4 regions of the Streptomyces sp. NPDC033165 genome follow, and region 2 is predicted to be linked to each of the others. Evidence: riboswitches for the same ligand, from Rfam matches in the RefSeq annotation. Region 2 holds a riboswitch; each other region holds the start of a gene.
What was found. A riboswitch is a leader RNA that binds a small molecule or an ion and turns the genes downstream of it on or off. The one in region 2 is predicted to bind cyclic di-AMP.

Region 1 (7,731 bases), on a different contig from region 2:
TCGGCCTCGCCGTTCTCCCCCACCCACGGGATGGCGGTGACGATCACGGCGTCGCACGTCCCGTCGGCCAGCGCCTCGGCCAGCGCGTCCCGGAAGTCCTGCGGGGAGGCTGCCGTGGTGAGGTCGCGCGGCGGGCGCGGGCGGAGCCCCTCGGCGAGGCAGGCGTCGTACGTGAGGAGGCCGAGGGACTCGGAGTTGCCGAGGATCGCGACCCGGGGGCCCGCCGGGAGCGGCTGGTCGGCCAGGAGGAGCCCGGCATCGACCATCTCGGTCACGGTGTCGACGCGGATCACGCCCGCCTGCCGCATCAGGGCGGAGACCGTGGTGTCGGGGATGCGGCTGACGGGGACGGCGTGGCCGGGCGGGCTGGTGCCGCTGTGCCGGGCGCCCTTCACCACGACGACGGGCTTCACGGCGCCGGTGCGGCGGGCGAGGCGGGTGAACTTGCGGGGGTTGCCGAGCGATTCGAGGTAGAGCAGGGCCACGTCGGTGTCCGGGTCCTCGAAGGAGTACTGGAGGAAGTCGTTGCCGGAGACATCGGCCCGGTTGCCCGCCGAGATGAACGAGGACAGCCCGGCGCCGCGCCGGTGGAGGCCGGAGAGCAGGGCGATGCCGATCGCCCCGGACTGGGTGAACAGGCCGATCCGGCCGCGGGCCGGCGACTCGGGGGCGAGGGAGGCGTTGAGCCGGACGGTCTCGGCGGTGTTGATGATGCCGAAGGCGTTCGGGCCGATGATCCGCATGCCGTACGAGCGGGCCTGGCGGACCAGTTCGCGCTGGAGCTCGCGGCCCTCGGAGCCGCGTTCGGCGTAGCCGGCGGAGAGGACGACGAGGCCCTGGACGCCGTGCTCCCCGCAGTCGGCGACGGCCTCGGGGACCCGGTGGGCGGGGACGGCGATGACCGCGAGGTCGACCTGCTCGTCGATCTCGCCGAGCGAGCGGTGGGCGGGGACCCCGTCGAGGGTGGCCAGGCCCTCGTCGAAGGCCCGGTTCACCGCGTACGTACGGCCGGTGAAGCCGGAGGCGAGGAGGTTGCGCAGGACGGTGCGGCCCACCCCGCCGGTGGTGCGTCCGGTACCGATGACCGCGACGGACCCGGGGTCGAGCAGGCGCTGGACCGAGCGGGCCTCGGCGCGCTGTTCGCGGCCGCGCTGGACGGCGAGGGACTTCTCGGTGGGTTCGAGGTCGAGGGTGAGGTGGACGGAGCCGTCCTCGAAGCTGCGGCGCTGGGTGTATCCGGCGTCCCGGAACACCTTGATCATTTTGTTGTTGGCGGGGAGCACCTCGGCGGCGAAACGCCGGATGCCGCGTTCGCGGGCGACCGCGGCGATGTGTTCGAGCAGGGCGGAGGCGACGCCACGGCCCTGGTGGGCGTCCTGGACGAGGAAGGCGACCTCGGCCTCGTCGGCGGGGGCGGAGGCGGGGCGGCCCCGGTCGTCGATGCGGTCGTAGCGGACCGTGCCGATGAACTCGCCGCCGATCGTGACGGCCAGTCCCACCCGGTCGACGTAGTCGTGATGGGTGAAGCGGTGCACATCCCGGTCGGATAGCCGGGGATACGGGGCGAAGAACCGGTAGTACTTCGACTCGTCGGACACCTGCTCGTAGAAGCTGACAAGTCGCTCGGCGTCGTCCGTGGTGATCGGCCTGATGCGCGCGGTGCCACCGTCGCGGAGCACCACGTCCGCTTCCCAGTGGTCGGGGTACGCGTGATGCGGACTCTGCTCCGGCGTGGGCTGCATGGACAAAGCCTACGGCGGGCATCCCGGTCGCGGAGGGATCGGTACCGGGGCAGTCTGATGAGGCCCGGCCGAGGGCGGCCGGGGCGCGGGGCCCGGACGGGAGGCCGGGCACAGCACTGCGCACCGCATGAGAGACTGGTCTAGACAACCGTTGATATGTGAAGGGCAGAACCATGGCTGAGCGCCGCGTAAACGTCGGTTGGGCCGAGGGCCTGCACGCCCGCCCCGCTTCCATCTTCGTCCGTGCCGCCACGGCGTCCGGCGTGCCGGTGACGATCGCCAAGGCCGACAGCAGCCCGGTGAACGCCGCCTCCATGCTCGCCGTGCTCGGCCTGGGCGCACAGGGCGGCGAGGAGATCGTCCTCGCGTCCGACGCGGATGACGCCGAGGCCGCTCTGGACCGGCTGGCGAAGCTGGTCGCCGAGGGGCTGGAAGAGCTTCCCGAGACCGTCTGACCCGTCCCGCCCGCCCCACGGGCGATCCGCCCGCCCCCACCGGACGGAAATACGTGAGAGCCGCGACCCCTTGCCGGGGCTGCGGCTCTTTCGCTTTCCCGGAGATATCCGTGCACCGGGAATTCGGGCAGCACGAATACCACCCTCCGCAATTACTCCCCCTTTGTATACGGCGCGATTGTTAATGACGGGCACTCGCGATGTTTACGCCAGGTTGCGAAGTGCTCACCCGGGGCCCGGCGGCCGCGCGGTGGCCGGGCCGGTCCGGGCGGCGGAGCCGGTGGGCCGCCACCGCGCGTTCCGCGTGCTGGGCGGTGAGCGCCCTGGCCCGCTCGGCGTCGCCCCGTGCCACGGCGTCCACGATGGCGCCGTGCTCGGCCCAGGAGTCGGCCGGGCGGACCGGCTGTTCGACCGCGTACATCCAGGCGATCTTGTGCCGGAGCTGGGTGAGCAGCGCGATCAGGCCAGGGCTCCCGGAGGCCTGGGCGAGGGTCTCGTGGAACCAGCCGCCCAGCGAGCGCAGATCCTCGCCCTCGCCCCGGCGGGCCCGCTCCTGACCGAGCCTCACCAGCCCGCGGAGCACCTTGAGGTGGGCGTCCGTACGGCGCTGGGCGGCGCGCGCGGCACCCAGCGGCTCCAGGAGCATCCGCACCTCCAGCAGGTCGGCCGCCTCCTGCTCGGTGGGCTCGGCGACACAGGCGCCGGCGTGCCTGCGGGTGACGACGAAGCCCTCGGACTCCAGGGTGCGCAGCGCCTCACGGACCGGGACGCGGGAGACCCCGTACCGCCGGGCCAGCAGCTCCTCGGTGAGGCGGCTGCCGCGCTCGTAGACACCGGAGACGATGTCGTCACGGATTGCCGTGCATACCGAATGCGCGGGAATGCGCATGTCCGAACCTCCGCCTTAATCCCCGCGAAACGCGGCCGCCCGACGTCTGTTCCGTGACTCTATTGCAATCCGCCGGAATTTCCGACGGCAGGCCGGAATCCATGGATATCAACTGGCCGGAGAAGGCCTGTCGCACACCCCGGTACGAGGGATTCCGCCGGAATTGCCGAAGGCCCCGGCGGGGAGCCGGGGCCTTCGGGAAGCGGGGTGCGCGGGTGGGGTCAGACGTTCAGACCGTGGGAGCGCAGGTAGCCGACGGGGTCCATGTCGGAGCCGTAGTCGGGGGTGGTCCGGGCCTCGAAGTGCAGGTGCGGGCCGGTGGAGTTGCCGGTGGAGCCGGACAGGCCGATCTGCTGGCCGGAGGCGACGCTCTGGCCGACGGAGACGCCGATCGAGGAGAGGTGGCCGTACTGGGTGTACGTGCCGTCAGCCATCCGGAGCACGATGTTGTTGCCGTACGCGCCGCCCCAGCCGGCCTCGACGACCGTGCCGGCGCCGACCGCGACGACGGAGCTGCCGGAGGGGGCCATGAAGTCCACGCCGGAGTGGCTGCCGGAGGACCAGAGCGAACCGCCCGCCTTGTAGCCGGTGGTGACGTGGGATCCGGCGACCGGGAGGTGGAAGGCGTTCAGGCGGGCGCGCTCGGCGGCGCGGGCGGCGCGGGCCTTCTCCTCGCGGATCTCCTTGGCACGGGCCTCGGCCTTGCGCTCGGCCTCCGCCTTCGCCTTGGCCTTGGCTTCGGCGGCGGCCTTGGCCTTCGCCTTCGCGATCGCTTCGGCCTGCTGCTGCTGCGCCTTCGCCTGGGCGTCGATCTGCTCGGCGAGGGTGGCGTCGAGGGCGATGGCCTGGGTGAGGCCGGTGTCGACGACCTTGGGCGCCTCGGCGTCCGCGGCGAGGGCCGGAGAGGCCAGCGAGCCGAGGACTCCGGTGGTGGTCAGAGCCGCGATTCCGGCGGCCTGGGCGCTCCGGCGCGTGAGGCGGCTCGGGGCACGGTGCTTCCCGGTGGCACGGGTGAACGCCATGAAGGGGCTGATCCTTTCCTTCCCTCTCGCCTACCGGGTTAGCTGACGGGTTCGGAGCAGGAAGGTCTCCTACGGATCGCCGCGCCGGGTGTGGCGCGGATCTCCGATTCACCCCAGGGACTGCGTGGGTCCCCGGCTCCCCAGGCTCGCGCCTGACGGGGACTCGGCGATCGCTGCCCGGCGCCGCGGATGCGGCATACGGGTGACGGACAGCGGAGCCGACGCTAAGCGGGCCGCCTTCCCATCACCAAACGGACAAGGGGATTTGTCGCACATCCCACAGGGCAGACAGGCAACCTCTCCACCAAATCCGACCAACTGCCTCAATAGGGCAAAAAGGGAGGACCCCGACGAACTGCTGTTCGTCGGGGTCCCGTTTGCCCCGTTGCGGTGCGCTTGCGTCAGCCGGTGACGACGGAGACCTCTCCGATGCCGAGCGCCTTTACGGGCTCCTCGATCTGAGCGGCATCCCCCACCAGGACCGTGACCAGCCGGTCCACCGGGAAGGCGTTGACGACGGCGGCGGTCGCCTCCACCGTGCCCGTCTCGGCGAGCCGGGCGTAGAGGCGGGCCTGGTAGTCGTCGGGGAGGTGCTGCTCGACCTGGTCGGCCAGGGTGCTCGCGACGGAGGCAGCGGTCTCGAACTTCAGCGGGGCGACGCCCACCAGGTTCTGCACGGCCGTCTCGCGCTCGGCGTCGGTCAGCCCCTCGGCGGCCAGCGTCCGCAGGACCTTCCAGAGGTCCTCCAGCGCCGGTCCGGTGGACTCGGTGTCCACCGAGCCGCTGATCGCGAGCATGGCCGCGCCGCCCGAGTCGGGGCCGCTGGAGCGCAGCACCTGGGCGAAGGCGCGCACGCCGTAGGTGTAGCCCTTCTCCTCGCGCAGGACCCGGTCCAGCCGGGAGGTGAGGGTCCCGCCCAGGCAGTACGTGCCGAGCACCTGTGCGGGCCACACGCTCTCGTGCCGGTCGGCGCCGATCCGGCCGATCAGCAGCTGGGTCTGGACCGCGCCGGGGCGGTCCACGATGACCACACGGCCGGTGTCGTCCGCGGTGATCGGCGGGACCGGGCGGGCCTGGCCCGCGTTGCCCGACCAGTCGCCGAGGGTGTCGGCCAGCAGCGCGTCCAGGTCGATGCCGGTGAGGTCACCGACGATCACGGCGGTCGCGGTCGACGGGCGGACGTGGGCGTCGAAGAACGCGCGCACCGCGGCCGCGTCGATCTGGCGCACCGTCTCCTCGGTGCCCAGACGCGGACGGGACATCCGGGCGGTGGCCGGGAAGAGCTCCTTGGAGAGCTGCTTGGCGGCGCGCCGGGACGGGTTGGCCTGCTCGTGCGGGATCTCGTCGAGGCGGTTGCCGACGAGGCGCTCGATCTCGCTCTCGGCGAAGGCCGGGGCCCGCAGCGCCTCGGCGACCAGACCGAGGGCCTTGGCCAGCCGGGAGGCCGGGACCTCCAGGGAGACCCGGACACCGGGGTGGTCGGCGTGCGCGTCCAGGGTGGCGCCGCAGCGCTCCAGCTCGGCGGCGAACTCCTCGGCGCTGTGCTTGTCGGTGCCCTCGGACAGCGCCCGCGACATGATCGTGGCCACGCCGTCCAGGCCCTCGGGCTCGGCCTCCAGCGGCGCGTCCAGGAAGATCTCCACGGCGACGACCTGCTGGCCGGGGCGGTGGCAGCGCAGCACGGTCAGCCCGTTGGGCAGGGCGCCTCGCTCGGGTGCGGGAAAGGCCCACGGCCGGGCGGTGCCCGGGGTCGGCTGCGGGTGGTACTCCATGGCTACTCCAGTCACGGCGGCGTCGCTCACTTGTCCGCCCCCTCGGGTGCTTCGGTGCCTGCCGTGTCCTCGACGGCCCCCTCGTCCTCGGCCGGCTCGACGGGCTCGTAGACCAGCACCGCCCGGTTGTCGGGGCGCAGGGCCGCCCGCGCCGCCTCGCGCACCTCCTCCGCGGTGATGTCCAGGACTCGTCCCACGGCGCTCAGGGCGAGCTGCGGGTCGCCGAACAGGACCGCGTAGCGGCACAGTTCGTCGGCGCGGCCCGCGACCGTCCCCAGGCGGTCCAGCCACTCGCGCTCCAACTGGGCCTGCGCGCGCTCCATCTCCTCCGGGGTGGGCCCCTCGGCGGCGAACCGGGCCAGCTCCTCGTCGACCGCGGCCTCGATCTGCTCCACCTCGACCCCGCCGGAGGTCTTCACATCCAGCCAGCCCAGCGAGGGCGCACCGGCGAGCCGCAGCAGCCCGAAGCCTGCCGCCACCGCCGTACGGTCGCGGCGGACCAGGCGGTTGTGCAGGCGGGAGGACTCGCCGCCGCCGAGCACGGTCAGCGCCAGGTCGGCCGCGTCACAGGCGCGGGTGCCGTCGTGCGGGAGGCGGTAGGCGGCCATCAGGGCACGCGCCGGGACCTCCTCGTGGACGACTTCGCGCAGCTGCTCGCCGATGATCTCGGGCAGGGTGCCGTCGCGCGGCGGCTGCTTGCCGTCGTGGGACGGGATGGAGCCGAAGTACTTCTCGACCCAGGCGAGGGTCTGCTCGGGGTCGATGTCCCCGACGATGGAGAGCACCGCGTTGTTGGGCGCGTAGTACGTACGGAAGAACGCGCGGGCGTCCTCCAGGGTGGCCGCGTCCAGGTCGGCCATGGAGCCGATCGGGGTGTGGTGGTACGGGTGGCCCTCGGGGTAGGCGAGGGCGGTGAGCTTCTCGAACGCGGTGCCGTAGGGCACGTTGTCGTAACGCTGGCGCCGTTCGTTCTTGACGACGTCGCGCTGGTTCTCCATGGACTCCTCGTCGAGCGCGGCGAGGAGGGAGCCCATACGGTCGGCTTCCAGCCAGAGGGCCAGCTCCACCTGGTGGGTGGGCATGGTCTCGAAGTAGTTGGTCCGCTCGAAGCTGGTCGTCCCGTTGAGCGAGCCGCCGGCCCCCTGGACGAGCTCGAAGTGGCCGTTCCCCTTGACCTGGCCCGAGCCCTGGAACATCAGGTGCTCGAAGAGGTGAGCCAGACCGGTGCGTCCCTTGACCTCGTGGCGCGAACCGACGTCGTACCAGAGGCAGACCGCGGCGACCGGGGTCAGATGGTCCTCGGAGAGCACCACACGCAGGCCGTTGGCCAGGCGGTGCTCGGTCGCTGTCAAGCCGCCGGAGCCGGCCTGTGCGGTGGCCGTGTGACCCATGGGCATGTACGTCCCTTCGATCGCGATACTGGACTTCCTGACCGGTACTTCCTGCCAGACCTGCCACTCTAAGCAAGCGCACCGGCACCTGGCGAAGTTCCCGTTCCGCGGAAGTTTCCGTCGATGGTGCCTCAGGCCGCGCCGCCTCGGACCGCTTCGGACGGGTCGAGGTCCGCGTTGTCGGTGCGGCGGTCCACAATGGTCCGCATCAGTACCCCAGGTTGTCCGATCAGAATCCGTGTATCCGAGAAGGAGTCGCAGCCGCGATGGCCCGCCGTAGCATGAAGACCCCGCCGCCGGACGACTTCGAGGAGAAGATCCTCGACATCGACGTCGTCGACGAAATGCAGGGCTCCTTCCTTGAGTACGCGTACTCGGTGATCTACTCCAGGGCCCTGCCCGACGCCCGCGACGGCATGAAGCCGGTGCACCGGCGCATCGTCTCCCAGATGAACGAGAT
Region 2 (7,731 bases):
ATGTAGAGGCCGACATGGCTGATCCCGGAGTAGAAGAAGACCAGGTCTCCGGGGGCCAGTTGGGAGCGGGGGACTCGCTGTCCGGCGTTGATCTGGGTGTAGGTGGTCCGCGGCAGGCTGACGCCCGCCGCCTTCCACGCGGCCTGGGTCAGGCCCGAGCAGTCGAAGGCGTTCGGGCCGGTCGCGCCCCAGACGTACGGCCTGCCGATCGCACCGTGGGCGAAGGCGATGGCCCGGGCGGCACGGGAGTCGGGTGCGGCGGCAGGGGCGCGGTCGGTGGAGCGGTCGGCGTGGGCGGGGGCGCCGCCGTGCCGGGCGTCGGCGGAACGTTCGTACGCGGCGCGCTCGTCGGCGGTCAGGGTGCCCAGGAGCCTGCGGGCGTCGGCCAGTTTGGTGCGGATCGCGGTGCGGTGTTCGTGCAGCTCGGCGCGGCGGGCGGCGAGCTGCTCGGCCTCCCGGTCGGCGCGGGCCTTCACCTGGGAGATTTGGGAGATCTGCCGCCGGATGCCGTTGAGCACACCCCGCCGGCGGTCGCCCGCCCGGTCGAGGAAGGCCGCACGCTCCAGGTAGGCGTCGGGGTCGGAGGAGAGCGCCAGCTGTACGGCCGGGTCGAGCGTCCCGCTGCGGTACTGGGCGGTCGCCAGCGAACCGAGCGCGTTGCGGGCGGTGTTGAGGCGGCCGGTGCGGCGGGCAGCCTCGTCGGTGAGGGCGTCGAGGCTGCGGGTGGCGGCAGCCGCCTTCTCCTTCGCCCCGTTGTACTTCTCGGTGGCGACCTCGGCGTCGTGGTACAGCCGGTCGACCTTGGCTCGGACCTGGGCGGCGGTGGGGGCCGCCGGTTCGGCGGGGGTGGCCCCGGCCCCGGTGACCGATCCGGCGGTGGCGGCCCCGGCGAGCGCCAGGGTGGCCGCGGTGCGGGCAGCAGGGCCGGTGAGCGGGCGCTGCTTGGGTTTTCGGTGAGCTGACCTGCGGTGCGCTGCCACGGGGGCGGCATCCTTCCTGTCGGCTGCCCGCCGGGGGATGCCGACGGGGTCCGGGATGGACGCTAATCCGGGCGCGGAGAAAAGAGTCGGCATGACAGCTATTGCCCTGATGTGACGTTTCGCCGTTCACGGATGATCAGGGTCATTCAAGATGACCAGGTTCATTCCATCGGGATCACTCATGGGGGAAGTACGCAAGGAAGGCTCGCCTCACTGGAAGGTGGAACCTTCGCCATGGCTAGGCTCCGGAGCCATGGACGTACTCATCAAGGTCTTCGTCGCCCTGCACATCATCGGCATCGCCTCCCTGCTGGGCGGCTTCCTGACGCAGATGAAGGCCATGGGGGCGGGCACCGCCCGCTTCACCCCCGCCATGCTGCACGGCGCGCTGACCATGCTCGTCACCGGCATGGTTCTGGTCGGCCTCAACCAGGCCGACGACCAGGCCGTGAACAACGTCAAGATCGGCATCAAGCTCGCGCTGCTGGTCGTGATCCTCGCCCTCGTCTACGTCAAGCGGGACGACGAGACGGTCGACAAGGGCGCGTTCGCGGCGGTCGGCGGGCTGACGGCCGCCAATATCTTCATCGCCACGATCTGGACCTGAGCCCGAGCATCCCCGCTCGGAACGCCCGCGCCCCTGGGCGGGATGCTGTGTTCATGCCCATACACATTCCCTTCAGACGTTCCGCCGCCGCTGTCATCGTCGCCGCCGCACTGACGGCGTGCGGGACCCAGCAGGGCGGCGAGGTGCGATCGGCCGCCTCGGCCGCCGCGTCCTCCGCGAGCCCCCAGCCCTCCTTCAGCCCCCGGCCGCTGTGCGCGCGGTCGGACCGGACGCCCGAGGAGCCCCCCGCCTCCTCCGCTCCCGTCCCGGACGAGGGCGGCGACCGCCAGGATGCGGGCCAGGGTCACCCGGACATGCCCCCCAACTACGGGGACAACCACGCGTACCGCATGGCGGGGAAGCTGACCGAGGAGGCCCGCGGCCGGGGAGAGGCCTCGGCCGAGCTCATCCGGGGCGAGTTGGAACAGGCCGTGCGGGAGGGCGACCTCAGTGACGAGCGGCTCAAGAAGGCGCTGAAGAAGCTCGGCTGCGGCGAGGAGCACGGCGTCTACGTCGGCCACGGCTTCTACAGCGTCCACACGGGGAACGCCTGTGTCTCCGGGAACGTGTCGCAGGACGGGATCACGAGCAACGTGCACGGGGCCTACATCGAACCCCAGCCCGGAACGGGGCCCTGTGTCAGGAACCAGGGCGGTCACTGACCCGGGCGTCGGTACCGACCGGGGGCCCGGGCGGTGGCGGCAGCTCCCGGCACCCCGGGCACCCGGCACCCCGCTTCCCCCTACTACGCCGGGCGCACGCTCCCGTAGATCGGCATGTAGTAGATCGACTCCTCGCGCACGTTCGCACCCGGCTTCGGGGCGTGGATCATCATCCCGTCGCCCTTGTAGATGCCGACGTGGCTGATGTCGTCGTAGAAGAAGACCAGGTCACCGGGCTGGAGGTCGGCGGTGGCGACCCGGGTGCCGACCTTCACCTGGTCCCAGGTCGTCCGGGGCAGGTCCACGCCCGCCTCACGCCACGCCGACTGCGTCAGCCCCGAGCAGTCGTACGAGGACGGGCCCGAGGCCCCCCACACGTACGGCTTCCCGATCTGGGCGCGCGCGAAGGCCAGCACCTTCTCCGCCTTGGCGGCGTAACCGCTGCCCGCGCCGGTGCCGGAGCCCGTACCCGTACCCGTACCGGAGCCCGACCCCGTACCGCCGCCCGACTCTTTCGCGGCCTCCTTGCGGGCCTTCTCCTCGGCCTCGGCCCGCTGCTTCGCCTCGGCGGCCTGCTTGCGGGCCAGCTTCTCCGCCTTCTCCCTGGCCTCGGCCTCCTTCTTGCGCTCCAGCTCAGCCAGCCGCGCCTTCTCCTCGGCGGTCAGCCGGGAGAGCAGGGACCGGGCCTCGGTGAGCTTGGTCTGCACGTCCTTCTTGCTGGCGGCGAGCGTGGCCTGCGTCTCGGTGAGGGTCTCCAGGCTCTTCACCGCCTCCGCGCGCTTCTTCGCCGCCGAGGCCTGCTGCGTACGGAAGTCGACGACGGCCTTCTGCTGGCGTTCCGTCACCCGGCTCATCAGCTGGTTCTGGTCGAAGTACCCCTGCGGGTCGTCCGCCAGGAAGAACGTCGCCGTGGGCGCGATGCCGCCGCTGCGGTACTGCGCCGCCGCATACGAGCCCAGCGCCCGGCGCGCCTCGTTGATCTTCTCGGCCCGCTTCGCCACGTCGGAGAGCAGCGTGTCGACCTTCGCCTGCTGGGCCGCGGAGGCGGCCTTGGCCCGGTTGTACTCCTGGGTCGCGGAGCCCGCCTGCCGGTAGAGGGCGTCGACCTTCTTCCGGACTTCCTCGACGGCGGGCTTGGGCTCGGTGGGCGCGGCCGTCGCGCTCTGTGTGGAGAGCAGGGTGACGGAGGCCAGCGCGGCCGTCGTCAGCCCGACGGCGGGTGTGGCGGTGCGCACTTTCGCGCGCGGCTTGCGATGCGATGCCAAGACCGGCATCTCCTTCCGTGGACCGCCTACCGGGTCAGCTGTCGGGTTCGGACGGGAACGGAAGGCTGTCCTACGGTCCGGACGGGGGAGGTACGGACCGATTCACCCCGGTTGTGCGTGTGGGTCCCCGGTTCCGAACTGCCGCGAGGGCAGGCCGGATTCGGCGGAGGTGTCCGTCAGGCGCGGTTCGCCTCAGGGAGGTACGGATCACCTGACCGAGCACGCTAGCCAACCGGCCCCGCCGCTGGGAAGGACGATGAGCGATATGCCCGATACATTTTCGTGACCTTTGCGGATCAGGGACCCCGCACCCCCTCCGACCGGGCACTCCTTCACGGAACGTGGACGTCCGCTGTCCGTGCGTACCGGTGTGTACGGCCCCTTCCGGACTTCGGCGGAAGGTTGTCAGTGCGGCCGCCTAGACTCGGGAGGCGATGAGCAGCCTCTTTGACGACAGCTTCCTGACCGGCCTCCAGCCCGCGGAGGACGGTCCTCCGCCGCCCCCCGAGGACCACGCACCCGAAGCGGTGCCGGAGGGACTCTTCGAGGGCGTCTTCGACGCGCCCCCGCCGCCCCGGGACGGGTACTACCGCGACGGTCACCCGCGCCCGGTGATCGACTCCGCCGCGCTGCTCGACGGGCTCAACACCGAACAGCGCGCCGCTGTCGTGCACGCCGGGTCCCCGCTGCTCATCGTCGCCGGGGCAGGCTCCGGCAAGACCCGGGTGCTCACCCACCGCATCGCCCACCTGCTGGCCGAGCGCGGGGTCCACCCCGGACAGATCCTCGCGATCACGTTCACCAACAAGGCCGCGGGCGAGATGAAGGAGCGCGTCGAGCAGCTCGTCGGCCCGCGCGCCAACGCCATGTGGGTCATGACCTTCCACAGCGCGTGCGTCCGCATCCTGCGCCGCGAGTCCAAGAAGCTCGGCTTCACCTCGTCGTTCTCGATCTACGACGCCGCCGACTCCAAGCGCCTGATGGCCCTGGTCTGCCGTGACCTCGACCTGGACCCCAAGCGCTATCCGCCGAAGTCCTTCACCTCCAAGGTCTCCAACCTCAAGAACGAGCTCATCGACGAGGAGACCTTCGCCGGGCAGGCTGCCGACGGCTTCGAGAAGACCCTCGCCCAGGCGTACACGCTCTACCAGGCCCGCCTGCGCGAGGCCAACGCCCTGGACTTCGACGACATCATCATGACGACGGTCCATCTCCTCCAGGCCTTCCCGGATGTCGCCGAGCACTACCGCCGCCGCTTCCGCCACGTCCTGGTCGACGAGTACCAGGACACCAACCACGCCCAGTACACGCTGGTACGGGAGCTGGTCGGCCCGGCCGGGGAGCACGACGCCCCCGCCGAGCTGTGCGTGGTGGGCGACGCGGACCAGTCGATCTACGCCTTCCGCGGTGCGACGATCCGCAACATCCTCCAGTTCGAGGAGGACTACCCGGACGCGACGACGATCCTCCTGGAGCAGAACTACCGCTCCACGCAGACGATCCTCTCCGCCGCCAACGCCGTCATCGAGCGCAACGAGAGCCGCCGCCCCAAGAACCTCTGGACCAACGCCGGCAGCGGCGCCCGCATCACCGGCTATGTCGCGGACACCGAGCACGACGAGGCCCAGTTCGTCGCCGAGGAGATCGACCGCCTCACCGACAAGGGCGACGCCAAGGCGGGCGACGTCGCCGTGTTCTACCGGACCAACGCCCAGTCCCGTGTCTTCGAAGAGATCTTCATCCGCGTCGGCCTGCCCTACAAGGTCGTCGGCGGTGTGCGCTTCTACGAGCGCAAGGAGGTCCGGGACGTCCTGGCCTACCTCCGTGTCCTCGCCAACCCCGAGGACACCGTCCCGCTGCGCCGCATCCTCAACGTGCCCAAGCGCGGCATCGGCGACCGCGCCGAAGCGATGATCGACGCTCTCTCGCTGCGCGAGAAGATCTCCTTCCCGCAGGCGCTGCGCCGCGTCGACGAGGCCTACGGCATGGCCGCCCGCTCGGCCAACGCCGTCAAGCGGTTCAACACGCTGATGGAGGAGCTGCGCACGATCGTCGAGTCCGGCGCCGGACCCGCCGTCGTGCTGGAAGCCGTCCTGGAGCGCACGGGCTATCTCGCCGAACTCCAGGCCTCCACCGACCCGCAGGACGAGACCCGCATCGAGAACCTCCAGGAGCTCGCCGCCGTCGCCCTCGAATTCGAGCAGGAGCGCGGCGACGAGGAGGGTGCGGGCACCCTCGCGGAGTTCCTGGAGAAGGTCGCGCTCGTCGCCGACTCCGACCAGATCCCCGACGAGGACGAGGACGGCTCCGGCGTCATCACGCTGATGACCCTGCACACGGCGAAGGGCCTGGAGTTCCCGGTCGTCTTCCTCACCGGCATGGAGGACGGCGTCTTCCCGCACATGCGGGCCCTCGGCCAGACCAAGGAGCTGGAGGAGGAGCGCCGCCTCGCCTACGTCGGCATCACCCGCGCCCGCGAACGCCTCTACCTCACCCGCGCCGCCATGCGCAGTGCCTGGGGCCAGCCCTCGTACAACCCGGCCTCGCGGTTCCTGGAGGAGATCCCGGACGAGCACCTGGACTGGAGGCGCAAGGGTCCGATGGCCGCCCCGGCCGGACCCACCTCGGGCATCACGTCCTCGCTCTCCTCCTCCCGCTCCCGCTCCGGTCCCTCGGGGTTCGCGACCCGGCGCGGTACGGAGAAGCCAGTCGTCACCCTGGTGGTGGGGGACCGGGTCACCCACGACCAGTTCGGCCTCGGCACGGTGACGGCCGTCGAAGGCGTGGGCGACCAGGCCAAGGCGACGGTCGACTTCGGGGACGAGCGCCCCAAGAAGCTGCTGCTGCGGTACGCGCCGGTCGAGAAGCTGTAGCGGCGGAGAACATGGTGAAGGGGGGCCCGGCCGGGCCCCCCTTCACCATGCTCGCAGGTCAGGTCGGGTCGATGCCCTTGCTGCGCAGCCACGCCAGCGGGTCGACCGCCGCGCCGCCGCCCGGCCGGACCTCGAAGTGCAGGTGCGGGCCGGTGGAGTTGCCCGAGTTCCCGGAGTACGCGATGACGTCACCGGCCTTGACCGGGCCCGAGCGGATCTTGGTGCTGCTGAGGTGGCAGTACCAGGTCTCCGTGCCGTCGGCCGCGGTCACGATCGCCATGACCCCGTACGCGCTGTTCAGCTGTGTGCGCACGGTACCGTCGGTCGCGGCCATCACCGGAGTGCCGTACGAGACGGGGAAGTCGATTCCCGTGTGCACGGACATCCAGTTGATGCCCGCCTGGCCGTAGTAGGCGCTCAGCCCGTGCTGCTTCACCGGCAGGACGAACTTGGGGCGCAGCGCCTCGCGGCGTGCGGCCTCCTCCTCGCGCTTCTTCTTCTCCGCTGCCTGCCGCTCCCGCAGGTCGATGCGTTCCTGGGTGCGGCTCGCGCGCTCGCGGAAGTCGGCGCTGCCCTCGGAGAGCTGTTCCAGCTGGTTGTCGAGCTTGTTGTTGGCGGCGACCGTCTTGACCGTGCTGGGGTCGGCGATCGCCATGGAGGCGGTCGCCTCCTCCGGCTTCTCCTCGCCGCCGGACATCCCGCTGACCGAGGCGGCGGCGATGCCCGCGACGCTCATCACGCAGGCGGAGGGCACCGCGACGGTCAGGAGCGCGGAGCGCTTGGCGGGGCTGCGGCGCCGGGCCCGGTTGCGGGCGGCGGGCGGGCGGGCGGCGGCGCGGTTCACGGGGGGCGGGGCGGGGGCGTGGTCCTCGGCGTCCGGCTCCGGGGCGTCGTCGGTGGCGAGGGCTGCCTCGGTGGCGAACTCGGCGGTGGAGGCCGGGGCTGTGTCCGTGTCCGCTTCCACGGCCGCTTCGTGCGTCTGCTGTTCGTACAGCGGATGCGACGTCTGTTCGGGTCCGTACGCGGACTCCTCGGGCGTGGCGCCGGAGTTCCAGGCGGTCGCGTCATAGGCACCCGTGTCGTACGTGCCCGTGTCGTACGTGCCGGTGCCGTACGCGCTCGTGCCGTACGCACCGGTTTCGTACCCGTCGGCCGTGTAGGCGCCGGTCGCGAAGGCGGTGGTGTCGTGGGCCCCGGTGTCGTACGCGTCGGTCCCGTAGCCGCCGTCGGCCGCGTAGGCGGTGCCGGTCGGGTACGCCCCGGTGTCGTAGGCGTCCGTGCCGTACGGGGCGGAACTGAACGCGGTGGTGGGGAAGGCGCCGGTCTCGGTGGCCGTCCACTGGC
Region 3 (7,731 bases), on a different contig from region 2:
GAGCAGACCGGGGACCGGCTGTCCGTGCTGTTCACTCCGTGGGGCGAGGGGCTGGTCCGTTCCTGGTACCGCAGGGCGCTGACCGAGCTGTCCCATCTGCCGCACATCGGGCGGGTGGCGATCCAGACGAATCTGAGCTGCCGCACCGGCTGGCTGGCGGACGCCGACCCGGAGCGGGTCGCGCTGTGGTGCACGTACCACCCGGGGCAGACTCCGTACGAGCGTTTCCTCGGCCGGTGCCGGGAGCTGTCCGGGCTCGGGATCCGTTACAGCGTGGGCGTGGTGGGTTTCGACGAACACCTCGACGAGGCGCGGCGGCTGCGCGCGGCGCTGCCCGAGGAGGTCTACCTGTGGGTGAACGCGGCCGAGGGGCATACGTACACCGACGAGGAGGCGGAGCTGTGGACGGAGCTGGACCCCCTGTTCCCGTACAGCAGGCATCCGCACCGCTCGGCCGGGCTGCCCTGCCGGACGGGTGAGTCGGTGGTCTCGGTGGACGGCGACGGGACCGTGCGGCGCTGTCACTTCGTCAAGGCGGAGCTGGGCAATCTCTACGACGGCAGCTACCGCCGGGCGCTCGGCCCGCGGGCCTGTCCGATCGCTGTGTGCGACTGCCACATCGGCTATGTGCACCTGGAGACGCTGCCGCTGTACGACGTGTTCGCGGGCGGTGTCCTGGAGCGGATACCGGCCGGACCCGGGGTGGGCATGCCTTCGGACGGGCTCGTGGTGCCGAGCCCGTCCCGGCGTACGCTCCCTCTGCTGGAGCCGTGACCTCCGCGACCGCTACAGCGGCAGGAGGTCGGGACGCTTCGCCTCGACGTGGTCGCCGGAGGACTCGCCGCGCAGCCGCCGCCCGATCCACGGCACGAGGTACTCCCGGGCCCACTGGATGTTGTCGCGTCCCTCGTCGAAAGTGCTGCGCTGGGCCCGCGGCGGCCAGGGCTGGTCGGGATCGGCCGGCACGTCGTGGCCGAGGACCTGGGCGGCGCGCAGCGCGACGCGGGTGTGGCCCTCGGGCGACAGGTGGAGCCGGTCGTTGTCCCAGGCTCGGCGGTCCTGGACGGAGCGGAGCGACCACAGGTCCAGCACCGGGCAGTGGTAGCGGTCGGCGATGGCCCGCAGATGGACGTTGTACGTGGCGATCTTGCCGCGCATGTGGCGCAGCACCGGAACGCCCCGGGTGTCGAAGCCGGTGGTGACCATGACCGTGCCGACGGCGTTGCTCAGATCGGCGACCGCCCGCTCGAAGCGCTCGGCCAGGTCGTCGGGGTCGGCCCCGGGCCGGATGATGTCGTTGCCGCCCGCGCAGAAGCTGACCAGGTCGGGGGCCAGCTCCTTGGCGCGGGGGATCTGCTCCTCGACGATCTGGTCGAGGAGACGTCCGCGTACGGCGAGATTGGCGTAGCGGAAGTCCCCGTGCGGGGAGTCCTCCGGGCTGGTCGCCACGTCGGGGGCCGGGAGCCGGTCGGCGAGGAGCACCGCGAACCGGTCCGCCCAGCCGACGAAGGTCCCGTCGGGGCCGGGGTCCCCGACGCCCTCGGTGAAGCTGTCGCCAATCGCCGCGTACGACCCGATGATGTGCTGCTGGTTGTTTCTCGAATCGTCTGCCACAAGCACCTATCCTGCACCGTTCAATGTGACCTACGCGACCGTAATATGGGGTTGACGGGTGGTGAGATAGACCACCCGGTCAGGTTTTGGTAAAGCTGGAATAAGCGGAGGGGCGGTGCGCCGCCGCGCACCGCCCCTCGCTCATTTCTTGTTGCCCTCGGATCAGAGGGAGACGCCGTGCTGTCGCAGGTAGGCGATCGGGTCGACGTCGGAGCCGTAGCCCGGGCCGGTGCGGACCTCGAAGTGGAGGTGCGGGCCGGTGGAGTTGCCGGTGGAGCCGGAGAGCCCGATCTGCTGGCCGCCGGTGACGGTCTGGCCGACGGAGACGCTCAGCGAGGACTGGTGGGCGTACTGGGAGTACATGCCGTCCTCGTGCTTGATGACGACCTCGTTGCCGTACGAACCGCTCCAGCCGGCCGAGACCACGGTGCCCGGGCCGATGGCGCGGATCGGGGTGCCGGAGGGGGCCTGGAAGTCCGAGCCGGTGTGGTAGCCGCTGGACCAGCTGGAGCCGGAAGCGCGGTACTGGGTAGTGACGTTGGCGTTGGCCAGCGGGGTCGTCCAGCCGGAGCCGGTCGCCTCGGAGGAGCCGGTCCGCGCGGAGCTGCCGGAGCCCTCGGAGTCGTCGGCGGAGATCGTGTCCGGCTTCGGGTCCTCCTTGGGCGCGGCCTTGGAGGCGGCCTTGGGGGCCTGCTCGGCCTTCTTCGGGGCGGCCTGCGGAGCCGGGGCGGACTTCTCAGCCTTCGAAGGCGCGGCCGGGGCGGACGCCTTGGCTCCGAGGGTCAGTTTCATGCCGGGGAGGATCAGGCTGGGGTTCTCGCCGACGGTGGAGCGGTTGTCCTTGTACAGCTTCTGCCAGCCGCCCTTGAGCTGGTGCTCGGCGGCGATCTTCGACAGGTAGTCACCCCGGACCACGGAGTAGGTCTTCGGGGCGGCCTTCGACGCGGCGGGGGCGGTCTGCGGCGCGGTGTGCGCGGCGGCGACCGACGCGGCGGCGGGCTTGACCGCGGGAGCGGCCTGCTGCGCGGCACTGGCTCCGGTGGCGCCGATGAGCGGGAGGGCGAGTGCGGCGCCGCCGGTCCCCGCTGCGAGCACGCCGCGGGAGATCGGGCCGGACTTCGGACGGCGGTGCTTACCCTTTGCGGGCATGGGGAATTTCCTCTCCGGCGCCTGCGAGGTGAGCTGTCGGGTTCGGGCTGGAGATGCCCGGTCGCACGGTGGCGACTTCACCCCGAGCCGGTCCGGATCGCTCCGGGTCGGCGACTTACCTGGGTCCCCCGCTCCTGCCACACGTGAGTGGGTGGGTGCGAATTCCGGGCGGCGGCAGGATTAGGCGGTCCGCCCGGATTGACGGTGACCGTAAACGAGTCAGGACGAGCAGAACAAGCCATCGGTTGCGCGCGGGAATCATGGATTCGATCGCGGTCCGGATTTCCGGTCACACTCCGTGGATTACGGATCTTGGCTTTCCGTACGGGCAACGGGAACGGGCCGGGGAGCGATCACCACGGACCGTCACGGATATGATCCCGCTCACCCACGGAATCCCATCTCCCCCATTAGCGGGGCATGTTCTGCGAAATGCACCAATACGGACATGTCGCGGGCGGGGCTCGTGATGCGGCGTCAGACACACCCCCGCGACACCCCGGCCGGAGCGGGCAACCGTAATGATTTTCCGTCGAATCGATGTCGTATCGTCACGGGAGCGCCCTCGCCGGCGAGCCGCGCCGGCGCCAGAGATCCCAGGAGCCCCCGTGACACAGCAGGTGCCGCAGGTCCCGCCGGCAGAGACCGTCCTGACCGGAGTCCGCAACTTCCGCGACGTGGGCGGGCTCCCCACCACGGACGGGCGGCACACCGCCTTCGGCCGGCTCTACCGCAGCGGCCACCTGGCGCACGCCACCGCCGAGGACGCGGCCTTCCTCGGCGGGCTCGGGCTGCACACGGTCTTCGACTTCCGCAATTCCGCCGACCACCGGTTCGACGGGTACGACATCGAGCTGACCGGTGTCCGCAATGTCAGCATTCCTCTCTCGGACCCGGCCGACGGCGCCGAGTTCTGGCGCCTGGTCCGCGACGGGAACATCGAGCAGCTGCGCTCGATCCTCGCGGACGGCCAGGGCACCGAGCGCATGATCCGGATGTACCGGTCGACGATCAAGGACCGCACCGCCGAGCACAGCCGGGTCCTGCACGCACTGGCCGAGGACAGCGTCCCGGCGCTGATGCACTGTGCCGCGGGCAAGGACCGGGCCGGGCTCTCGATAGCGGTCTCGCTGCTGGCGGTCGGCGTCGAGCGCGAGGCGATCGAGACGGACTACCTCAAGTCCAACGATCCCCACCGCCGGTACAAGGTGCAGCGCGCCGACATGTCCGAGACCGGGATGTCCCCCGAGGTGATGGAGCTCCTCAACCCGCTCTTCGGGGCGCAGCGCGAATACCTGGCGGCGGCCTTCGCGACGATCGAGGAGATCTGGGGTACGACGGACCGCTACCTGACGGAGGGGCTGAAGGTCTCCCCCCAGACCCGGGAGCGGCTGCGCGAGCGGCTGCTCGACCAGGGCTGACGAGCTCGTGCGCGGTCAGCGGGTCACTCCGCGCCCGCCACCACGAAGAGCAGGTAGAGGAAGGCCGCGATCACATGGCCGACCACGAGGTAGGCGAAGAGCCGGATCACGAGGCCGCGCGGCATCCTGCGCTCCTGCGAGTCACCCTTCTTCGGGTGCCGCGGGCTCAGCGGGTCGTAGTGCTCGGAATCGGACATGACGGTCCTCTCTGCCGGCCTCGCGGCCGGTGGAACGAAGGGCTCAGCGCACGTGGAGGGCGTTGCCGAGGCAGAGCTCGGCCGCGGGGCTCTGGAGCAGGGAGTGGACGAAGAGCAGTTCCGCGCCGCCGTGGTCCAGAGCCGCGATCCGGTGCGGGGTGAGCGAGTCGAAGTGGGCGCTGTCGCCGGGGCCGAGGTCGTGCACGGTGTCGCCGAGCCCGACCCGCAGCCGCCCGCCGAGCACGTACAGCCACTCCTCGCCGGGGTGCACCCGGACCAGGTCACCCTGGGCCCCGTAGGGCACCCGGACGCGCAGCGCCTGCATCGCACGGCCGGAACCGCCGGCCTGCCGGTACAGCCAGCCGTCCGCCTCCGCGCCCTCGAAGCCGCCGCCTCGGATGATCGCGTCGCGTTCGGGCGGCTGCTCACCGAGCAGCTCGGAGACCGTCGTACCGTAGATACGCGCCAGCCCCAGGAGCATCGGCAGCGACGGCTGCCTGCGGCCGGTCTCCAGGCGGGAGAGGTGGGCCGGGGAGAGTCCGGCCCGCCGGGCGGCGCCCTCCAGGGTGAGGCCGCGGCCGCGGCGCAGCTCGCGCAGTCGGGATGCGACGCCGGGGAGCTCGTCCGGCGCCCCTTCGTCCGGAGGGTTCATACCTCCATTGGGCCAGGATCTTTCCTCCTGGGCAAATAACTTGCCCAGGAGGCAAACGTCTCGACGGGACGGTCAGCGGTTGGCCACGGCCTGCTTGACCAGGGTCCGGCCGAAGTCCCACATCAGCCCGCCGCCGCTGTGCGCCTCGTCCATCACGGACGTGAACGCAGCCACGAAACGGTCCACCTCCGCGTCCCCGATGATCAGCGGCGGGATCAGCTTGATCACTTCCAGGTGGTCGCCGGAGACCTGGGTGAGGATGCGGTGCTTCTGGAGCAGCGGCACCACGACCATCTGGGCGAAGAGTCCCCTGCGGGCCGCCTGGAGCATGGTCCAGCGGCTGCGGAGCTTCAGCGAGGCGGGGCGGCCGAACTCGATGCCGATCATCAGCCCGCGCCCACGCACCTCGTGCAGCAGCTCGTAGCGGTCCACCAGTGCCGCGAGGCGTTCGCGCAGCAGGTCGCCGGTGCGCCGGGCGTTCGCGACGGTCTCCTCTTCCTCCATGACCGTGAGGACGGCGAGGCCCGCGGCCATCGCCTGGGCGTTGGAGCCGAAGCTCGCGGAGTGGACGAGGACCCGGTCCATCGAGGAGTAGACCTTGCGGAAGATCCAGTCCTTGCCGAGCGTCGCGCCGACCGGCACATAACCGCCGGAGAGCGCCTTGGCCACGCACACGAGGTCGGGCTCCACGCCCTCCTCGTGCTGGTAGGCGTAGAAGTCGCCGGTCCGGCCGAGGCCGGTCTGCACCTCGTCGGCGATCAGGAGCGCCTTGTGCCGGTGCAGCAGTTCCTGGGCCTGCCGCAGGAAGCCGGGCGGTGCGGCGTGCACACCCTTGCCCTGGATCGGCTCGATGACCAGGGCCGCCACATCGCCCCGCTTCAGCTCGCGGCGCAGCGCGTCCAGGTCCCCGAGCGCGATCGCGGTGTCCGGCAGCAGCGGCGCGAAGCCGTCGCGGAACCCGCGCTCCCCGTTGACCGAGAGGGAGCCGGTGGTCAGCCCGTGGAAGGCGTGGTCACAGTAGAGGATGCGGGGCCTGCCGGTGGCGTAGCGGGCGAACTTCAGCGCCGTCTCGACGGCTTCCGTACCGCTGCTGCCGAAGAAGACGCGCCCCAGGTGCGGGCTGTGGGCGAGGAGTTTCTCGGCGAGCAGCCCGGGCAGCGGCTGGCAGTCGAAGCGGGTGAGGTCGGCGAGCTGGGCGTCGAGGACGTCATGCAGGGCCTGCCGGACGACCGGGTGGTGCCGGCCGATCCCCATGACGCCGAACCCGGCGAGCATGTCGAGGTAGTCGTTGCCGTCCGCGTCCCAGAAGTACGCGCCCTCGGCCCGCTCGTAGACCTTGTCGAAGCCGATGGTGTGCAGCATGCGCGGCAGCTGGTGGTTGAGGTGGCGCGCATGCAGCTCGTACCGCTCCGCCCCGCGCTCGGCGAGGAGCCGCGCCAGGTCGAAGCCCTGGGGTCCGCCGTCCGTCATCGCCCGCTCTTCTCCTTCGGGGTGTGCTGGTCCGTGGGGTCTTCCGCCTGATCGCGGGAGCGGCACCGATGCGCCCGGCGAGCCCGGCCGGGGTGGCCCGATCCCGGCGAGCGTCTCGGCACGTCCGGCGCGGGCGCGGAACCGGTCTCTCCGCTGCGGTGTCGGCCCGCGGCCCGCTCTCTTCCTCGGCACAGGGGCGGGCCGACCGCCCGGGAGGGACCCGGACCGTCGGCCGCCCGCTGTTCACCTCGTCACCGGCTCCCGCTGACCGTCTCCCGTGCGGCGCGCAGGGACTCCTTGAGGGAGCCCATGGTGGCGAGCACCGCCGTGGGTTCGTAGCCGCAGTGCGCCATGCAGTTGGCGCAGCGCGGGTCCTTGCCCCGGCCGTACTTGTCCCAGTCGGTCTCCTCGATGAGCTGACGGTACGTCGGTACGTAGCCGTCGCTCATCAGATAGCAGGGGCGCTGCCAGCCGAAGAGCGAGTAGTTGGGGATCGCCCAGGCGGTGCAGGGGAAGTCCGCCTTGCCTTCGAGGAAGTCCAGGAAGAGCGGCGAGTGGTTGAGCCGCCAGCGGGCCCGGTTACCGCCCGCGAAGGCCTTCTTGAACAGCTCGCGGGTCTGGTCGACGCCGAGGAAGTGCTCCTGGTCGGGCGCCTTCTCGTAGGCGTAGGCGGGCGAGATCATCATCTCGTCGACATGGAGGTCGTCGTTGAGGTAGTTGAGGACCTCGATGATGGTCTGCGGGGTGTCCGTATTGAAGAAGGTGGAGTTGGTGGTGACGCGGAAGCCGCGTCGCTTGGCCTCCTTCATCGCGGCGACGGCCTCGTCGAAGACGCCTTCCTTGGCGACCGATTCGTCGTGCCGCTCGCGCAGTCCGTCGATGTGCACGGCGAACGCGAAGTACGGGGATGGCGTGAACTTGTCGAGCTTCTTGCGCATCAGCATCGCGTTGGTGCACAGGAAGACGTACTTCTTCTTCGCGACGAGCTGACGCACGATCTCGTCGATCTGCGGATGCATCAGGGGTTCGCCACCGGCGATGGAGACCATGGGAGCGCCGGATTCGAGCACCGCTCCGACCGCCTGGGCGACCGGCATGCGCTGCTTCAGGACACCGGCCGGGTGCTGGATCTTCCCGCAGCCCTCGCAGGCGAGGTTGCAGGCGAACAACGGCTCCAGTTCGACGATCAGCGGGAACTTCTCACGCTTGCGGAGCTTCTGTTCGAAGA
Region 4 (7,731 bases), on a different contig from region 2:
ACTGGATCCCAAATCCGGACAGTCCGGTCTCCACCCGCGCTGGCCAACAACTCCTGGCCCTCTACGGAGAACGCGCGGAGCACGTAAGACCAGCGTGTATGACCGTCCAGAACAGCTTCCTCATGGCCCGGGATCACATTGGACCATAGTGCACGATAAGGGGCAGGAAAAGGGAAATCGCGATATGTGTGACCGAGGCGCTGTTGGGCCTCTGACACGCTGAATAGAGCAAGTCGTCGTGAAGGGTCTGCGTTAAATGCCTCGGGCGTGCGCCGGAGAAGTTTAGTCGTATTTCGGGAAAGGGTTGAGGAGGTGCGGTCGGTAATCGGCAGCAGTCGACGCAGATCGGCATGAAGTAGGTAACCTGCTTGGGTAAGCAGGTCATCCAGGACTTTGCCATTCTCGGCGTGCCCAGGGAGGGAGCGCTTCAGGTACGGGTCCGCTCCCATCCAACTGGTTCGCTCACCTTCTGCAATCATGGCGTGAGCGAGTGACATTTCGTCCTCGATACGTGAATGCAGTTCGACCCGAGCGCTTATTAGCGTATCGTTGAGGGCCTGATGGAAGAGTCGATATGCCAACTCCTGCCCGTGCTCACCACTCGATTCGACGAGAAAATTGGCGGCTGAAGAGCGAGCGAATGAGGCTAAAGCGGTCTCTGGAATAGCGGGGCCGCCCAGTGCACTGATCGCTGTACACCATAGAGTAAGTGAGAATCCAGGGGCTTCCGCGTAAGCGAGAGCGGTGAGGACAGATTCGGCTGCATGGCCATAAAGCGGTTGGATGCGGTCGAGGTAGTCGTATAGTGCGCCGTCTACGGTTGGAATGAATGCGATTTCATCAGGGTGGACTGGCTCTTGGTCGTGCAGCCCGTGGGTGCGAGCGACCAATCCAGCTACCAGGAAATTTCGCGCAGCCATATCCGCAATGCGTTGGGCGACAGGCTCTGCTATTTCATCGGCAAGGTATGGGTTATCGTGGCGTTCGTCGCCGTGCATCTGAAGGGTTGCGACCGTATACGATCTTAGGTCTTCTTGCTCAAAAAATTCGGAGTGGTCAAGATCGATCAGCGTTAGTGCCCGTCCAAATGATGCGAGCAAATCACCAGAGTCGTCTCGGCGCCGGCTGCCTACAATCACCCGAATGTTGAGGTCCGTGCAGGTTTCAACGAGGGGTGTGATTATTCGCCGGATTATCAGTCGCGCCTGTTGGGCGGTAGAAGCCTCATCTAGTGCGTCGATAATGACGGTAAAGGCATTCTGTGAGGCGCTATTCTGGCTCGCGAATCGGCCTTCGAGTGCCTCTCGTAGGCGCTCTGGAAGATATTCGATGTCTTCTGGGATTGCTGCCGAGGCTGCTGCGGCGATCTCGGTGGCAACATCTAGGGCTGTTTTACCTTTAGCGTGTACCGCGCAAGAAATAGAGCCAATTGGTGCTCTCGCTGCGCCGTCGTTAACTGGCAGCTGGTCCGATATTTCCTGGTCTGCCGTGGTGACGATTCTCCCCAGGACTGCCGACTTCCCCACGCCGGGTGACCCGGTGATAACGAGAGCCTTCCTCGTCGGCGGGCTGCTGATCCAATTGTTGATGGTGTTGAGCGCGGCGGTTCGCCCGCGGAATCGGAAGCCTTTTTCTGTCTCGATGCTAACTCCGCGAGCGCGTGGTCGCCAATGCCGTCCTGCCTCTGGATCGTCCCGTAGTGACCAGCCCCAGGAAGCAAGTGCGGACTCACCAGCTGCTTCGACTTTCCATGCGGTGAGGTCTCCGATCCTCTCCGCCGGAAATATGCGATCGATTTGCCAGAGCGACAAGGCCCGAGCATCGCCTTCGCCACTCGCCTGGCCGACCATTCCAATGACTGCATCATATTCAGGGGACCACAGCGCTGAACCGCTGAAGCCTGATTTGACGGGGTACCTGGAGTGAGTGTCGAGCCGGACCCAGCCGTAACCGAGGGCTTCACCAACTAGGCCAGCGGCGGAGTTGCCTAGTACTTCACCACCAGGAAAGCCGAATGCCCACCAATCGCGATTCACCATGTCGGTAGGAACAGGACAGCGGAGTCGAGGGGCGAGGGCTGTTGGGACAGGCTCGGAGAGAAGGAGGACGGCAGCATCTTGGATGCGCTGAAGATCAGGAGGTGGCAGCAGGATCTCTTGCACGAGGATGCGTGCAGGGGCACTCTCCTCCGCTTTGGGGAAGGCCACCCACAGGGGGTCCCCGGCATCCGCAGCGCTGCGCACGACATGAGCACAGGTGATCACCCGATGGGAGTCCAGAACGAAGGCTGATCCAAGAGAGAAGTCGTCGGCCTCCGTGCGATGGACGGCAGCAACCCAGGAGTCGTTGGCGGGCCTGGTGGGCAGATTGTCCATGACCGGTCTTCCCTGTCGCCGTCTGGTCCGCTAGCTACGCCTGCTACTGCTGAGTGGGCTCGCCAGCTGGTGTTGCGGCGTCTCGCCAAGTGAGGGTGACCTCAAAGTTGGCTTCGGTCGCAGCTTTGGCGATCAGCCAGTTTGCAGTGCCATTGACCTTGATGCCGAACTTGAGCTGAACCTCATCCGGCTTCATGGCTGCGACCTGGTCGAGTACGGTGCGTGCCGCCTGCACTGCCGGCTGGACGGCCTCGCGGACTCGAGCAATGGCAGTCTCAGCGCCAACCGGATGGAAGTTGTCGTCGGTCTCGATCTCGAAACCCACGGTGGTCTGCTCGTCCAGTGCGTACGTGACAACCTGCGAAGACATGTGGCCCCCCAAACCATGGATTGATCGATGCTACAGCCCAGGGTGGCACTTGGGGCTCATAGAAGTCACTTGCGTACTGAGGAGCTGACTCCAGTGACGGACTTGGGATTTGGCATCGTAATCCTCGACGTCCGAGGAGCGCAGGCTGGCATTCCTCTTGCGTGAGCGATGCGTGAGCGGACGTCCCGATACGAGCCAGTTCGAATCGGACTGTGTGCCACCAGCCGTCCGCTCTGACCAGGTGATGTCGGACCCGGTGGCACCGTTCGGTACCAGCTAGGCTGCTGCGACCAGGACTTTTAATCCGTTGGTTGTGGGTTCGAGTCCCACACGGCCTACCTTTCGGACCCCGCCCTGGAGTGCCTCCGGGCGGGGTCTGCTGTAGGCGGACGATGCTTCGTATCGCCCCCGCACGGCTCGCAGTTGGAAGAGGCGGCCCACGCTGCCCGGAAAGCCCCGGACGCGCCCTTCGCTGCGATCCTTCTGCTGTGTGCCGAGGAGCGGAGCCGGCCGGCGGAGGCAGGCAGCAGCGGCAGCTGGTCGAGTGCGCTCCCCGTATGCCGTAGAGTGGTGTTTACCGACGCGGGGTGGAGCAGCTCGGTAGCTCGCTGGGCTCATAACCCAGAGGTCGCAGGTTCAAATCCTGTCCCCGCTACTGAAGATGCAGGCCCGGCACGCGCACAGCGTGCCGGGCCTGAGTCGTTTCCGGGGAACAGCACCGACCCGACCGGCCCGGGACGCTTGACCTTGACGCAGCGTAAAGATCTAGCGTTTCCGGCATGGAGTGGTCCATCCAGGAAATCGCCAGAAAAGCCGGCACCACGAGTCGCACGCTCCGGCACTACGGAGACCTCGGTCTCCTCACGCCGAGCCGGATCGGGAGCAACGGCTACCGCTACTACGACCAGGACGCCCTCGTCCGGTTGCAGCGCATTCTGCTGCTGCGGGAGCTCGGGCTGTCGTTGCCCGCCATCAAGGACGTACTGGAGGGGCAGCGGGACACGGCGGTGGCGCTGCGGGCGCACCTGCGGCTGCTCGAACAGGAGCAGGCGCGCATCGGGCGGCAGATCGCCTCGGTGCGGACCACTCTCCACAAGACCCAGGAGGGGATGGAACTCATGGCTGAAGAAGTGTTCGACGGGTTCGACCACACCGTCCACGAGCAGGAGGTGACCGAGCGCTGGGGCCGGAAGGCGTACGAGGAGGGCGACCGGTGGTGGCGTTCGCTCGGGGCGGCGGAGAAGAAGGCGTTCCAGGACGAGCAGGAGGCCATCGCGCGCGACTGGGGCCGGGCCAAGGAGGCCGGGCTCGCGCCGGACAGCGAGGAGGCGCAGGACATCGCGCGGCGGCACTGCGCCTGGCTGGCGACGACGAGGGAGCCGAGCCGTTCGTACGTGATCGGGCTCGCCGAGATGTACGTCGCCGATCCGCGTTTCGCGCGGAACTACGACCGCCACGCGGATGACACCGTCACCCTCGTACGGGACGCGCTGACCGTCTACGCGGAGCGCTCGCTCTCCGACTGAGTCGACTGGGCTGGATGGGCTGGATGGGCGGGATGGCCGGGCCGGGTTGGCCGAGCCGACCGGGCGGGCCTGGGCCGGCTGAGCGGGCCGGGGCGGCCTGGGCCGGCTGAGCGGGCTTGGACTGCCTGGCCGGCCGTCGGCCGTATCGGTCACCGATGGCCGGGTCCTCGTCCGGCTTCCCCCTATTTGGCCGATGAGGAGTCGCCGCCCGGCGCGGCTCCGGGAAGCCTGGACGGGGCGCGGTACCGTCCGCAGCCGTGGGTGGACCGGGCAGGAGTGCACAGGTGGGGTTGGCCGAGAAGCGGCATGGGCGCGTGGCCGGGAGCGCCGGTGGTCTGAGCCGCGCCGTGCTCGGGTCCCCGGACGGGGCGGTGACGCCCGGCGGCAGGGGCACCCGGCGGTTCGTCCGGCTGCTGCCCGCGCTCCTGATCGTCGGCGGGCTGCTGTTCGACTCGTTGGCTCCGCCCAACTTCACCGCCGTTCCCCTGTTCGTGGCGGCGCCGCTGATCGCCGCGCCGTTCTTCTCCCGGTCCCGGACCGTCCGTACCGGCATCGCCTCGTTCCTGTCCGTCATCGCGATGCGGCTCTCCGACGGGACGTCCACCCAGGTGGTCCCGGTCATCGAGACCATCACCGTGCTGACCGCCGCGGTGCTGGCCCTCGTCATCAACGGGGTCGTGCGGCGCAGCAACGAGCAGCTGGCCTCGGCGCGGGTCATCGCGGAGACCGCCATGCGCGCCGTCCTGCCGACACCGGCCGAGCGGATCGGCGGGCTCCACGTGGCCGCGCGGTACGAGGCGGCCCAGGCGGACGAGTTCGTGGGCGGTGACCTGTTCGCCGTCGCGGACACCCCGTACGGCGTCCGTCTGGTCGTCGGCGACGTGCGCGGCAAGGGACTGGGTGCCGTCGAGACGGTGGCGGTGATCATCGGGGCGTTCCGGGAGGCCGCCGAGCAGGAGCGGTCCCTGGAGGGCGTCGCCCAGCGACTGGAGCGGGCGCTGGCGCGGGAGGGGACGCGTCGGTACGGGCTGGACGCCATGGAGGGGTTCATCACCGCCGTACTGGCAGAGATCCCGCCCGGTTCGGCCACCGTGCGGCTGGTCAACCGGGGGCATCCCGAGCCGATCCTGCTGCACGTGGACGGCGCCCTGGAGGTGCTCGCGCCCTCCGTGCCCGCGCTGCCGCTGGGGATGGACCTGGGGGTGTGGCCGGACCGGTCCGACGAGTGGGCGATGCCCGCCGGCGCCACTCTCCTGGCCTTCACCGACGGCCTGTCCGAGGCCCGGGACGCGAACGGGGTCTTCTACGATCCCGCGGCCCGGCTGCGCGGCCGGATCTTCCCCGGCCCCGAGGAGCTGCTGTCGGCGCTGACCGATGACGTACGGCTGCACACCGGGGGGCGGTCCACAGATGACATGGCGCTGCTCGCGGTGGGCCGGCCGGCGGAGGGGCAGCCGGAGCGGCGGACGACGGTGAAGATCGTGGGGCGGGGCGATGGCACGGTACGTAACTGAAGCGCGTCGCTCCGCATAACAATTGACGCAACGTCAGAAAGTGGGGTGTCGCTGAGGTGCGGTCAAGTCGCCTGATTTAGCCCGTTTCTTCCCTGTAAGTCCCCATCGAAGTCGTTAATGATCAGCAGGAACAGCTTGGATTCGGGCCCGTGTGTCTATTAACGTTCGATAACGCAGCGCGGTCGTCCCAGCCGTCGTCAGGACGGCGCCGCGCGCGAGCGCCGAATTCCGCAAGGGAACCGGGGAACCACCTACATGGGGTGAATCGGACGCCTGCGTCTCGTGAGAGACGGAGGGGCCCGTAGGAGACCTTCCTGCTCCGAACCCGTCAGCTAACCCGGTAGGCGAGAAGGAAGGAAAGGAGTGCGCCCACGTGGCGTCCAACAAGCCTGCCCCTGAGGCCCCGTCACCCTTCAGTGCCGACACCTTCGGTGGCGCGGAGCGGTCCGTGGGGGAGTGGAATCCCACCGAGGAGTCCATCCGTCCCGTGCGCGGCAGGCACCGCGTAGCCAAGCAGCGTGGTCTGGCCCGTAGCTCCACCGTCCTCGGGGTCGGCGTCATAGCGGCCGTCGGAGCGGGGGGCATGGCCACCGCTCAGGACAAGGCACCCGTCTCCATCTCTCTTCCCGATTCCATCGCGGACAACCTTCCCGACGCCAAGTCCCTTCCCGGCGTCGGGTCCTTCATGTCGGACGACGTGGAGGCCGCCCCGGTCGCCGCGGCCGCGCCGCTCACCTCCGCGGGGCTCACCAGCGCCGAGGCAGAGCAGGGCGCCACCGACGCGGGCGAGGCCCTGCGCGCCCGGATCCTCCAGCAGGCCGAGCAGCAGCAGGCCAGCGCGGACGCCGAGGCCAAGGCCGCCGCCGAGAAGGCCGCGGCAGAGAAGGCGGCCGTCGAGGCGAAGAAGCAGCAGGACGAGGCCGAGGCCAAGGCCGCCGCCGAGAAGAAGGCGGCGGAGGAAGCGGCGAAGAAGAAGGCGGAGGCCGAGCGCCTCGCCAAGCTCGCCGCCAGCTACTCCCTGCCCACCTCCTCGTACACGGTCACCTCGACCTACGGCCAGTCCGGCGCGCTCTGGTCCTCCGGTCAGCACACCGGCCTCGACCTCGCCGGGGCGACCGGCACGCCGCTCAAGGCCGTGCACAGCGGCACGATCAAGTCGGCCGGCTGGGCCGGTTCGTACGGCTACCGCACGGTGCTCGAACTGGAGGACGGCACCGAGATCTGGTACGCCCACCAGTCCTCGATCGACGTCTCGGCCGGCCAGAAGGTCACTACCGGCGACACCATCGGCCGCATGGGCGCGACCGGCAACGTGACCGGTGTCCACCTCCACCTGGAGGTCCGTACGGCGGGCGGCTCGGCGATGGACCCGATGGCCTGGCTGAACAGCAAGGGCCTCTCCGTCTGAGCCTCCTCCTCACCCCGGAACCCCGGCAGCCCTGACGCACACCCCCCGACGTCAGGGCTGCCGGTACTCGTTTCCGTACCCGGGCCCGTCTGCGTAGGCGTGTGCGTACGCGTAGCCGTGCCCCTGCCCGGGCCCGTATGCGTATCCGTGCCCGTAGCCGGGCGCGTGTCTGTACGCGTACTGCGGGCGGGTCGTCAGGCGGGCGGCCTCGGCGAGGGCCGGGGCCGCGATGTCACGGCGCTGCCAGAGGTGGTGCAGCAGCTCCCGTTCCCGTGCGGCGAAGTCGGCGCCCGCCGCGCCGTGCCGGGCCCGGCGGCGCAGGCCCGCCAGGGACGTCGCGAACGACTCGTACTCCGCGACCGCGCGGGCCGCCGCCCGGCCGCGGAGCCGGTCCCGCTGCCAGTGGCGGGCCAGGTCGCGGGCGATGCCGCGGGCCCGCATCGAGGAGAGCGCCTGCGGTTCGGCGGGGGTGAGCCAGCCCGCCGCCGCGTATGCGGGCAGTTCGGCCGCGAGCGTACGCAGCTCCCGCCGGCGCGAA

Region 1: linked by a shared signal. The riboswitch ahead of ACZ5WC_RS11500 (M23 family metallopeptidase) and the one ahead of ACZ5WC_RS06195 (C40 family peptidase) in region 2 are both predicted to bind cyclic di-AMP.
Region 3: linked by a shared signal. The riboswitch ahead of ACZ5WC_RS25585 (M23 family metallopeptidase) and the one ahead of ACZ5WC_RS06195 (C40 family peptidase) in region 2 are both predicted to bind cyclic di-AMP.
Region 4: linked by a shared signal. The riboswitch ahead of ACZ5WC_RS29765 (M23 family metallopeptidase) and the one ahead of ACZ5WC_RS06195 (C40 family peptidase) in region 2 are both predicted to bind cyclic di-AMP.

What each region holds. Positions count from the first base shown of each region.
Region 1 is NZ_JBVIPK010000004.1:59,580-67,310, reverse strand. Features, by position in the region: gene ACZ5WC_RS11515 (bifunctional acetate--CoA ligase family protein/GNAT family N-acetyltransferase) at 1-1,742, opposite strand, end outside; gene ACZ5WC_RS11510 (HPr family phosphocarrier protein) at 1,916-2,197, shown strand; gene ACZ5WC_RS11505 (GntR family transcriptional regulator) at 2,379-3,086, opposite strand; gene ACZ5WC_RS11500 (M23 family metallopeptidase) at 3,308-4,108, opposite strand; cyclic di-AMP (ydaO/yuaA leader) riboswitch at 4,121-4,287, opposite strand; gene ACZ5WC_RS11495 (M16 family metallopeptidase) at 4,510-5,880, opposite strand; gene ACZ5WC_RS11490 (M16 family metallopeptidase) at 5,907-7,271, opposite strand; gene ACZ5WC_RS11485 (DNA gyrase/topoisomerase IV subunit A) at 7,538-7,731, shown strand, end outside.
Region 2 is NZ_JBVIPK010000002.1:392,594-400,324, forward strand. Features, by position in the region: gene ACZ5WC_RS06180 (C40 family peptidase) at 1-980, opposite strand, end outside; gene ACZ5WC_RS06185 (hypothetical protein) at 1,234-1,587, shown strand; gene ACZ5WC_RS06190 (hypothetical protein) at 1,641-2,249, shown strand; gene ACZ5WC_RS06195 (C40 family peptidase) at 2,333-3,523, opposite strand; cyclic di-AMP (ydaO/yuaA leader) riboswitch at 3,522-3,690, opposite strand; gene pcrA (DNA helicase PcrA) at 3,949-6,387, shown strand; gene ACZ5WC_RS06205 (M23 family metallopeptidase) at 6,446-7,731, opposite strand, start outside.
Region 3 is NZ_JBVIPK010000012.1:141,258-148,988, reverse strand. Features, by position in the region: gene ACZ5WC_RS25595 (STM4011 family radical SAM protein) at 1-774, shown strand, start outside; gene ACZ5WC_RS25590 (SGNH/GDSL hydrolase family protein) at 787-1,614, opposite strand; gene ACZ5WC_RS25585 (M23 family metallopeptidase) at 1,777-2,763, opposite strand; cyclic di-AMP (ydaO/yuaA leader) riboswitch at 2,767-2,927, opposite strand; gene ACZ5WC_RS25580 (tyrosine-protein phosphatase) at 3,372-4,184, shown strand; gene ACZ5WC_RS25575 (DUF6126 family protein) at 4,208-4,381, opposite strand; gene ACZ5WC_RS25570 (helix-turn-helix domain-containing protein) at 4,425-5,033, opposite strand; gene ACZ5WC_RS25565 (aspartate aminotransferase family protein) at 5,106-6,503, opposite strand; gene hpnH (adenosyl-hopene transferase HpnH) at 6,755-7,731, opposite strand, start outside.
Region 4 is NZ_JBVIPK010000018.1:17,579-25,309, reverse strand. Features, by position in the region: gene ACZ5WC_RS29790 (AAA family ATPase) at 1-2,375, opposite strand, end outside; gene ACZ5WC_RS29785 (CU044_2847 family protein) at 2,419-2,745, opposite strand; tRNA gene ACZ5WC_RS29780 (tRNA-Met) at 3,327-3,400, shown strand; gene ACZ5WC_RS29775 (MerR family transcriptional regulator) at 3,525-4,271, shown strand; gene ACZ5WC_RS29770 (PP2C family protein-serine/threonine phosphatase) at 4,562-5,785, shown strand; cyclic di-AMP (ydaO/yuaA leader) riboswitch at 5,995-6,147, shown strand; gene ACZ5WC_RS29765 (M23 family metallopeptidase) at 6,159-7,193, shown strand; gene ACZ5WC_RS29760 (PrsW family intramembrane metalloprotease) at 7,245-7,731, opposite strand, start outside.